2 regions of the Arthrobacter sp. UYEF3 genome follow, and region 1 is predicted to be linked to the other one. Evidence: predicted binding sites of a transcription regulator. Region 1 holds the regulator's gene; the other holds the start of a gene.
What was found. The regulator HrcA, encoded in region 1, represses chaperone genes, less so after heat shock. The targets are predictions, from matches to a motif close to TTNGCACTCGNNNNNNNCGAGTGCNAA.
Positions count from the first base shown of each region.

Region 2: the regulator HrcA is predicted to act here: its motif matches at 2,586-2,612, upstream of groES (co-chaperone GroES).

Region 1 is NZ_JBEPNK010000017.1:23,512-27,717, forward strand. Features, by position in the region: gene ABIB14_RS12600 (DUF3097 domain-containing protein) at 17-871, opposite strand; gene hrcA (heat-inducible transcriptional repressor HrcA) at 1,151-2,164, shown strand; gene dnaJ (molecular chaperone DnaJ) at 2,260-3,387, shown strand; gene ABIB14_RS12615 (16S rRNA (uracil(1498)-N(3))-methyltransferase) at 3,390-4,157, shown strand; gene ABIB14_RS12620 (GerMN domain-containing protein) at 4,190-4,206, opposite strand, start outside.
Region 2 is NZ_JBEPNK010000003.1:134,067-138,272, reverse strand. Features, by position in the region: gene ABIB14_RS03240 (DUF389 domain-containing protein) at 1-304, shown strand, start outside; gene groL (chaperonin GroEL) at 446-2,056, opposite strand; gene groES (co-chaperone GroES) at 2,135-2,428, opposite strand; gene ABIB14_RS03225 (hypothetical protein) at 2,669-3,082, opposite strand; gene ABIB14_RS03220 (THUMP-like domain-containing protein) at 3,139-4,206, shown strand, end outside.

The DNA of each region.
Region 1 (4,206 bases):
AAGTACGGAGAGGGCTTTAGGGCACCGTGAGGAAGTCGATGACCTCTTCCACCCGGCCTAGGAGGGACGGCTCCAGGTCCGCGTAGCTGCGGACGGCGCCGAGGAGCTTCTGCCAGCCCAGGCCGATGTCCTCCTTCGTGCTGTGTGGCCAGCCAAACGCCGTCAGGATGCCGGTCTTCCAGTCAATGCCGCGCGGAATCACCGGCCACCGTTCGATCCCCAGGACGGCCGGTCGAATGGCTTGCCAGACATCAACATAGGGGTGCCCGACGATCAGCACGTTGCCGGCGGCACCGGGGGCGGCCATGACCGCGTCGGCGATCCGGGATTCCTTCGAGTCTGGCACGAGGTGGTCCACCAGCACGCCGAGGCGGCGGCCCGGGCCGGGCCCGAACTCCTTCACGGCGGCAGCGAGGTCGTCGATGCCATGCAGCGGCTCGACGACGATGCCCTCGACCCGGAGGTCGTCGCCCCAGACTCTTTCGACGAGTTCGGCGTCGTGCTTGCCTTCCACCCAGATCCGGCTGGCTTTGGCGACCTGGGCGCGCTGGCCGGCCACCCGGACCGATCCGGAGGCGGTGCGCGCTCCGCCGCCGGTGGCAGCGGCGGGTAGCCGCGGCGCGGGCGGCATCAACCGGACCGGCTGGCCGTCGAGCAGGAAGCCGAAGCCCAGCCGGAAGGAGCGGGACTTGCCCCGCCGGTCCTCAAGGGCCACCACGTGCATGCCGCCCGACTTCTCCACCCGGGTCACTGCGCCGACCCAGCCGGATTGAACATCTTCCAGCACCATGCCGCGTTCCACCGGAATTTCCGGCAACTGTGCCCTGCCGGGGGCGGAGAGCTCTTGCGGGCCCCAATTCTGGTATGACATCGGCTACACACTGCTTTGCACTCGGGAATTGCGGATATTTATACTGGAAAATTCTGGGGCCGGGAACGGCCGCGCGGCCCGCCGTGTGTCCGGAAACACCGGTCCGGCGGCCGGGCCCGCAGCGAATCCAATGCTAACAACGCGTGACTCATATTAGACTGGTTAGCACTTAGACATGTCGAGTGCTAACCGCGGTGTTTTCGGGCGCGGTGTTGTCGGGCCGGTTCGTCCCGCTCGCCCGGCACCCGGGACAGGATATCGGTCGATTGGAGGTGGAGCGTGAGCGAGCCACGGAAACTCGAAGTACTGCGCGCCATCGTCGAGGACTACGTTCATTCCCGTGAACCCGTAGGATCCAAGGCGCTGGTGGAGCGGCACCATCTGGGCGTCTCCAGCGCCACGATCCGCAATGACATGGCTGCACTGGAAGACGAGGGCCTGATTACGGCGCCGCACACCAGCGCGGGCCGGATCCCCACCGACAAGGGCTACCGCCTGTTCGTGGACCAGATTTCGGCCGTCAAACCGCTGTCTCCGGCGGAGCGCCGCGCCATCCAGGCCCTGCTGGAGGGTTCCGACGACCTTGACGATGTGCTGGACCGCACCGTGCGGCTGCTGGCGCAGCTGACCAACCAGGTCGCCGTCGTGCAGTATCCGCTCCGGAGCCGGGCCCGCGTCCGGCACATTGAGTTCGTGCTCCTGGCCCCCCGCAAGGTGCTGACGGTGCTGATTGTGGACAGCGGCAAAGTGGAGCAGCGGGTGATCGACGTCGGCCAGGACGTCGGTGACGATGCCCTCGCGGAACTACGGACCTTGTTCCTGGGCAGGCTTTCCGGCACCCCGCTGAGCCTGCTGGCGCAGTCGTTGCAGGCCGTGGCGGACAGCTGTCCGCCGGTTCGCCGCGGCGCCGCCCACGCCCTTGCCCGGGGACTCGAGTCGCTGGCCGCGAGCAGCAGGGAGGAACGGATGGTTATGGCGGGGACGGCCAACCTGGCCCGCTCCAACGTGGACTTCCCGCTGAGCATCGGGCCCGTCCTCGAGGCACTCGAGGAACAGGTGGTGATGCTGCGGCTGCTCAGTGACATGGCGCAGGATCCGCGCGGCGTCACTGTAAGCATCGGCCGGGAGAACCCGTATGACGGGCTTTCCGAAGCTTCAGTGGTGGCCACCGGCTACGGCCCGGACGCCACGGCCAAGGTCGGGGTGCTGGGACCCACCCGGATGGACTATCCCACCACCATGGCGGCCGTCCGCGCGGTGGCCCGGTACCTGTCAAGGATCCTCGGGCCCTAAAGGATCCGGCCCGGGCATCAAATCCCGGACACCAACCCCCAGACACCAGACTTCTTGCCGATTACCGGCAGCACAACCAGGAAGAGATACACATTTTGAGCAGCCACTACGACGTTCTTGGAGTCTCCCGCGAAGCGACGGGGGAAGAAATCAAGAAGGCCTACCGCAAGCTGGCGCGGACCCTGCACCCGGATGTGAACCCCGGCGACGACGCCTCCGACCGCTTCAAAGCGGTCACGCACGCCTATGAGGTGCTCTCCGACCCGCAGAAGCGCCGGGTCTACGACACCACGGGCAACGAGAACGGTAACGACAACGGCTTCGGCGGCGGGTACGCCGGCCAGGGCTTCGCCTTCCAGGACATCTTTGAGACGTTCTTCGGCGGCGCAGGGGGCCAGGGCGGTCCCGCGTCCCGCGTCCGGCGCGGCCAGGACGCCTTGATCAGCGTCCGGATCGAGCTCCGTGACGCCGTCTTCGGCGTCAACAAGAAGCTTGAAGTGGACACCGCTGTCACCTGCCCTACGTGTGAAGGCTCGTGCTGCCGCCCGGGAACCCACCCCGAACGATGCGACATCTGCGGCGGCAGCGGCCAGGTCCAGCGCGCCGTGCGCTCCATCCTCGGCCAGGTCATGACAACGGCACCCTGCGGCAGCTGCGAGGGCTTCGGCACCGTGATCAAGGACCCGTGCAACGAGTGCGCCGGCCAGGGCCGCATCCGCAGCCGACGCTCGCTCACCGTGAAGGTCCCAGCCGGCGTCGCCACCGGCACACGCATCCAGCTCTCCGGCCAGGGCGAGGCGGGACCTGCCGGCGGTCCGTCCGGCGACCTGTACGTGGAGATCCGGGTCAACAACGACGCCACCTACGTGCGGGAGGGTGACGACCTGCACGCCAGTCTCAACATCCCGATGACCGCGGCAGCGCTGGGAACTGAGCTGACCCTCGATACGTTCGACGGCCAACAGGAAATCGACGTCAAGGCGGGTACCCAGTCGGGCGAGATGATCACGCTCCGCGGCCTGGGCGTCACGCACCTGCGCGGCCACGGCCGCGGCGACCTCAAGGTCCACCTGCAGGTGGATACCCCGGCCAAGCTCGACGCCGCCCAGGAAGACCTGCTGCGGCAGCTGGCCAAACTCCGCGGCGAGCAGTACACCGAGGGGAAGCTGGCCGCCAGCGGCGGCGTCTTCGCGAAGCTGCGGGACCGGCTCGGTAACCTGTAGCGGTGAGTAACCCCGTCTTCTTCAGCCCGGCAGGAAGCCTGGCCCAGCAGGTCCCGGGCTCCACGTTCGTCCTCGAAGGCGCCGAAGCGCGCCACGCGGTGACCGTCAAGCGGCTGGCCGTCGGGGAGGCGGTCGACATCGCCGACGGCGCGGGCACGCGCATCACCGGCACCGTCACGGCCGTCGCGCCCCAGGAGCTGACGGTTCGGTGCAGCGGGGTCAGCACGGAGGCCCGGCCTGACGTCAGGCTGGTCCTCGTGCAGGCGCTGGCCAAGGGGGACCGCGACGAGCTCGGCGCCGAAACCGCCACGGAACTGGGGATCGACGCCGTCGTCCCCTGGCAGGCGGAGCGGTCAATCGTGCGGTGGAAGCCAGAACGTGCGGCGAAGGCGCACGCCAAATGGCAGTCGGTGGTGACGGCTGCCGCGAAGCAGGCGCGCCGCGCCTGGATCCCGGAGGTCCGCGCCGCCGTCGACGGAGCCGGCCTGCAGGCTGCCGTCGCTTCCGCGGAGCTGGCCGTGATCCTGCACGAAGACGCGGTGCGGCCGTTGCGCCAGGTGCTGGAAGCCTGGCACCAGGACCTCGACGCCGGGAGCCCCCGCGAGGTGCTGCTGATTGTGGGACCCGAGGGCGGCATCAGCCCCCGCGAGGTCACGAGGCTGTGCGACGCCGGAGCCGTGACCGCGCTGCTGGGCCGCCACGTGCTGCGCTCCTCCACCGCCGGACCCGCGGCCACCGTGCTGGCAAGCGACATACTGGGACGCTGGTAGGCGCCGACCGGGCAGCGCCGGGGCCGTCCGGCTTAGCGCACGGTGAAAC
Region 2 (4,206 bases), on a different contig from region 1:
CCTGATCGTCGCCTTGCTGGCCGGTACGGCCGGAATGTTGTCCGTGATCAGCAGGCGGTCGGCCGCCCTGATCGGCGTCTTTATCTCGGTGACCACGGTCCCCGCGGCAGGCTACGTGGCGGTGGCACTGGTGCTGGGCGAGTATCAAAAGGCCGCGGGCTCCGCGCTCCAGCTCTTTGTGAACCTGATCGGGATCGTGGTCTCGGCGGTGGCGGTGTTGTTGTATTACCGTGTGATCACCAGACGCCTGCCGCGTGACGCGGCCCTTCGGCTGCGGCGGAGGGCACAGCCGAAGAGCCGCTGAGCGAAACCGCCGCCGGGAAGGCAGAACGCCTGAGTCAGAGCGCCGCAGACAAAACGTCGGCAGACAGAGGCCGCAGACAAAGACCGCAGACAAAAAGGACCGGACCAGCTGACGCTGACCCGGTCCTTGTTGCGCGAAGGCTTAGTGCTGGTGCCCTGCGTGTTCATTTTCGTCGGCCGGCTTCTCCACCACGAGGGTTTCGGTGGTGAGTACCAGAGCCGCGATGGACGCTGCGTTGCGGAGGGCCGCACGCGTCACCTTGACGGGGTCGATCACGCCGGCAGCGATCAGGTCTTCGTACTCGCCGGTCTTGGCGTTGAAGCCCTGGTTGTTGGCGGATTCGGCCACCTTGGCGACGACGACGTAACCGTCGAAGCCCGCGTTCTGGGCGATCCAGCGCAGCGGCTGGGTCAGTGCCCGGCGGACGATGCCGACAGCAGCAGCCGCGTCACCTTCGAGCGCCTGGACGGCGGGATCCTCATCGAGCGCCTTGAGGGCGTGGATGAGAGCGGAGCCGCCGCCGGCCACGATGCCCTCTTCCAGGGCAGCGCGGGTCGAGGACACGGCGTCCTCGATGCGGTGCTTCTTTTCCTTCAGCTCGACCTCGGTGGCTGCGCCGACCTTGATCACGCCGATGCCGCCGGCCAGCTTGGCCAGGCGTTCCTGCAGCTTTTCCTTGTCCCAGTCGGAGTCGGTGCGGGTCAGCTCGGCACGCAGCTGGGCAACCCGGGCCGCGACGTCCTCTGCCGAACCGGCGCCGTCGACGATGGTTGTGTTGTCCTTCGTCACGGTGATGCGGCGGGCGGTGCCCAGCACCTCAAGTCCAACGGTGTCCAGGCTGAGACCCAGTTCCGGGGAGACAACCTGGGCGCCCGTGAGGGTCGCAATGTCCTGCAGCATGGCCTTGCGGCGGTCGCCGAAGCCCGGTGCCTTGACGGCCACGACGTTCAGGGTGCCGCGGATGCGGTTGACGATCAGCGTGGAGAGGGCCTCGCCGTCGACATCTTCAGCAATGATGAAGAGCGGCTTGGAGCTCTGCAGCGCCTTCTCCAGCAGCGGCAGGAAGTCCTGGACCGAGGAGATCTTGCCCTGGTTGATCAGGATCAAAGCGTCCTCGAGCACCGCTTCCTGGCGTTCAGCGTCGGTGACGAAGTACGGGGACAGGTAGCCCTTGTCGAACTGCATGCCCTCGGTGAGGACCAGTTCGGTCTGCGTGGTGGAGGACTCCTCAATGGTGATCACACCATCCTTGCCGACCTTGCCGAACGCCTCGGCCAGCAGCTCGCCGATCTCGTCGCTCTGCGCGGAGATCGCAGCGACGTTGGCGACCTGGTCGCCTTCGACCGGGCGGGCATTTTCGAGCAGGCGGGCGGCGATGGCCTCAACCGAAACCTCGATGCCGCGCTTGATCTGTCCCGGGGCAGCGCCGGCCGCCACGTTGCGCAGGCCTTCCTTGACCAGGGCCTGGGCGAGCACGGTGGCGGTGGTGGTACCGTCGCCGGCGACGTCGTTGGTCTTGGTGGCGACCTCCTTGGCAAGCTGCGCGCCAAGGTTTTCGTACGGGTCGTCCAGCTCGACTTCACGGGCAATGGTGACACCGTCGTTGGTGATCGTGGGGGCGCCCCACTTCTTGTCCAGCACGACGTTGCGGCCGCGCGGGCCGAGCGTCACCTTGACCGTGTTGGCGAGCTTATCGATGCCGGCTTCGAGCGACCGGCGGGCAGCGTCGTTAAACGCGAGCTGCTTTGCCATGGTTTTGTCCTTTCAAGACAGAACCCCGCGCAGCCGTCCGTTCTAAGCGAAGGAGCGGCGGCGCGGGGTCCAAGGGAGTTACTTTACGACGATCGCCAGAACGTCGCGGGCGGACAGTACGAGGTACTCGTTGCCGCCGGTCTTGACTTCGGTTCCGCCGTACTTGGAGTAGATGACGACGTCGCCGACGGCTACGTCAACAGGAACGCGGTTGCCATCTTCGAAGCGGCCGGGGCCTACTGCAACGACTTCGCCTTCCTGCGGCTTCTCCTGCGCGGAGTCCGGGATGACCAGGCCGGAAGCCGTGGTCTGCTCGGCTTCGAGCGGGCGGACAACAATACGATCCTCAAGAGGCTTAATAGAGACCGACAATGACCTCTCCTTTTCGTCAGCAAATTCGTGGACATTAAAGCTGTGTGGCCAAGGCATACAGACCGTCGTCGCGGTGCCGGCAGCAGCCTGGCTGATAAAGCTTCGGGGTGTTAGCACCCTCCTAGGGAGAGTGCTAATGACGACTCTATGTAAGGAGTTAGCACTCGGTCAAGGCGAGTGCCAGAAGTTCATCCCCGGGTGAACGTCCGACGGCGGCCCCGGACGGGGTGTGGCGGCCGGTTAGCCCCCCGCGAGGTCCTCGTAGTCCCAGTCCAGGCCGTCGTCGTCTTCTTCGTCCCGGTCAGACGCATTCCGTTCGCGGTACATGACGAATCCCCCGGCCAGCGCGGCCGCTGCACCGAGGACCAGGAAGACGATGCCGCCCAACCGGGCGCCGGCGTAGGTGTCACGGATGGCCCGCGCCTCATCGGTGGCGTCCTTCACGTCTTTGCCGCCCACGGAATACACGGTCGCATTAAACGAATCGAGGAAGAAGATGATCACCAGCAACGCCACGCAGACAATGGCGAGGACACTGCCGGCGATCAGCGCCGGCCGGGCGAAGCGGGCCAGCCCCCGGCTGGCCGGAAATTCTTTGTCCCGGTGTTCCCGGGTCCCTGCCGTGCCGAAGTCGTCGGTGCGCCTGTCATCCATGCCATCCAGCCTATCGGGCACGGCGCGCGTCCGGTGCCTGAACTACGCTTGATGGCATGGCTGAGACTACGCAGGACCAGATCGCCCCGCTGCTCAATCCGGAGGGCTGGGAGCTGCTGGCGTCGCTGGGGCCCTACCGCGAGGAAGAGGCCTTCCGGCTCAATGCCTCGCTGCGCAAAGCCGGCCATTCCGCTGAGCTGGTGTCAGCCGTCCTCACGCAGTCCCGGCTGCGGACCAAGGCTGAGGCTAAGTTCGGCGAATTCGCCCGGCAGATGATCTTCACCCGGGCCGGCCTGGAGCAGGCCACGCGGCTCACCGTGGCCGCGCGGCATGCGCAGCGGTTCGCTGCGGCCGGGATTGCCCACGTGGCGGATCTGGGCTGCGGGCTGGGCGCCGACGCGATGGCGCTGGCCTCCCTGGACATCAGTGTCACCGCCGTGGAACTGGACGAAACCACTGCCGCCTGCGCCACCATGAACCTGATCCCCTTCCGGAACGCAGCCGTGGTCCATGCCGATGCCGCAACTGTTGCGCTGGACGGGATCGACGGCGTCTGGCTCGACCCGGCCCGCCGCACCACCTCCAGCTCCGGAACCAAACGCCTCTGGGACCCGGAGGATTTTTCCCCTCCGCTGTCCTTCGTGGAATCTTTGGCCGCAGCCGGCCGCGCCGTGGGCGTGAAGATGGGCCCAGGCATGCCGCACGCCTCGGTGCCGGCGGAATGCGAGGCGCAGTGGGTCTCGGTGGGCGGCGACGTCACCGAGGTGGCGCTGTGGTTCAACGCTGTCCGCCGGCCCGGAATCCGCCGCGCCGCGCTGCTCCTGGGCCCGCACGGCGCCGCGGAACTCACCAGCGCTGAGGACTTCGGCGCCGGGCCGATAGCCCCGATAGGCGCGGCGGAAGGCTACCTCTACGAGCCCGACGGCGCCGTGATCCGGGCGGGACTGGTCGCCGACGTCGCCCTCCAGCTTGACGGGCACCTGCTGGACGAACACATCGCCTACATCTGCGCTCCGGAGCTGCTCGACACCCCCTTCGCCCGGGCGTACAAGGTACTCGATGTGATGCCGTTCAACGTCAAGTCGCTGAAGGCGTGGGTCAAGGACAACGGCATCGGCGTCCTC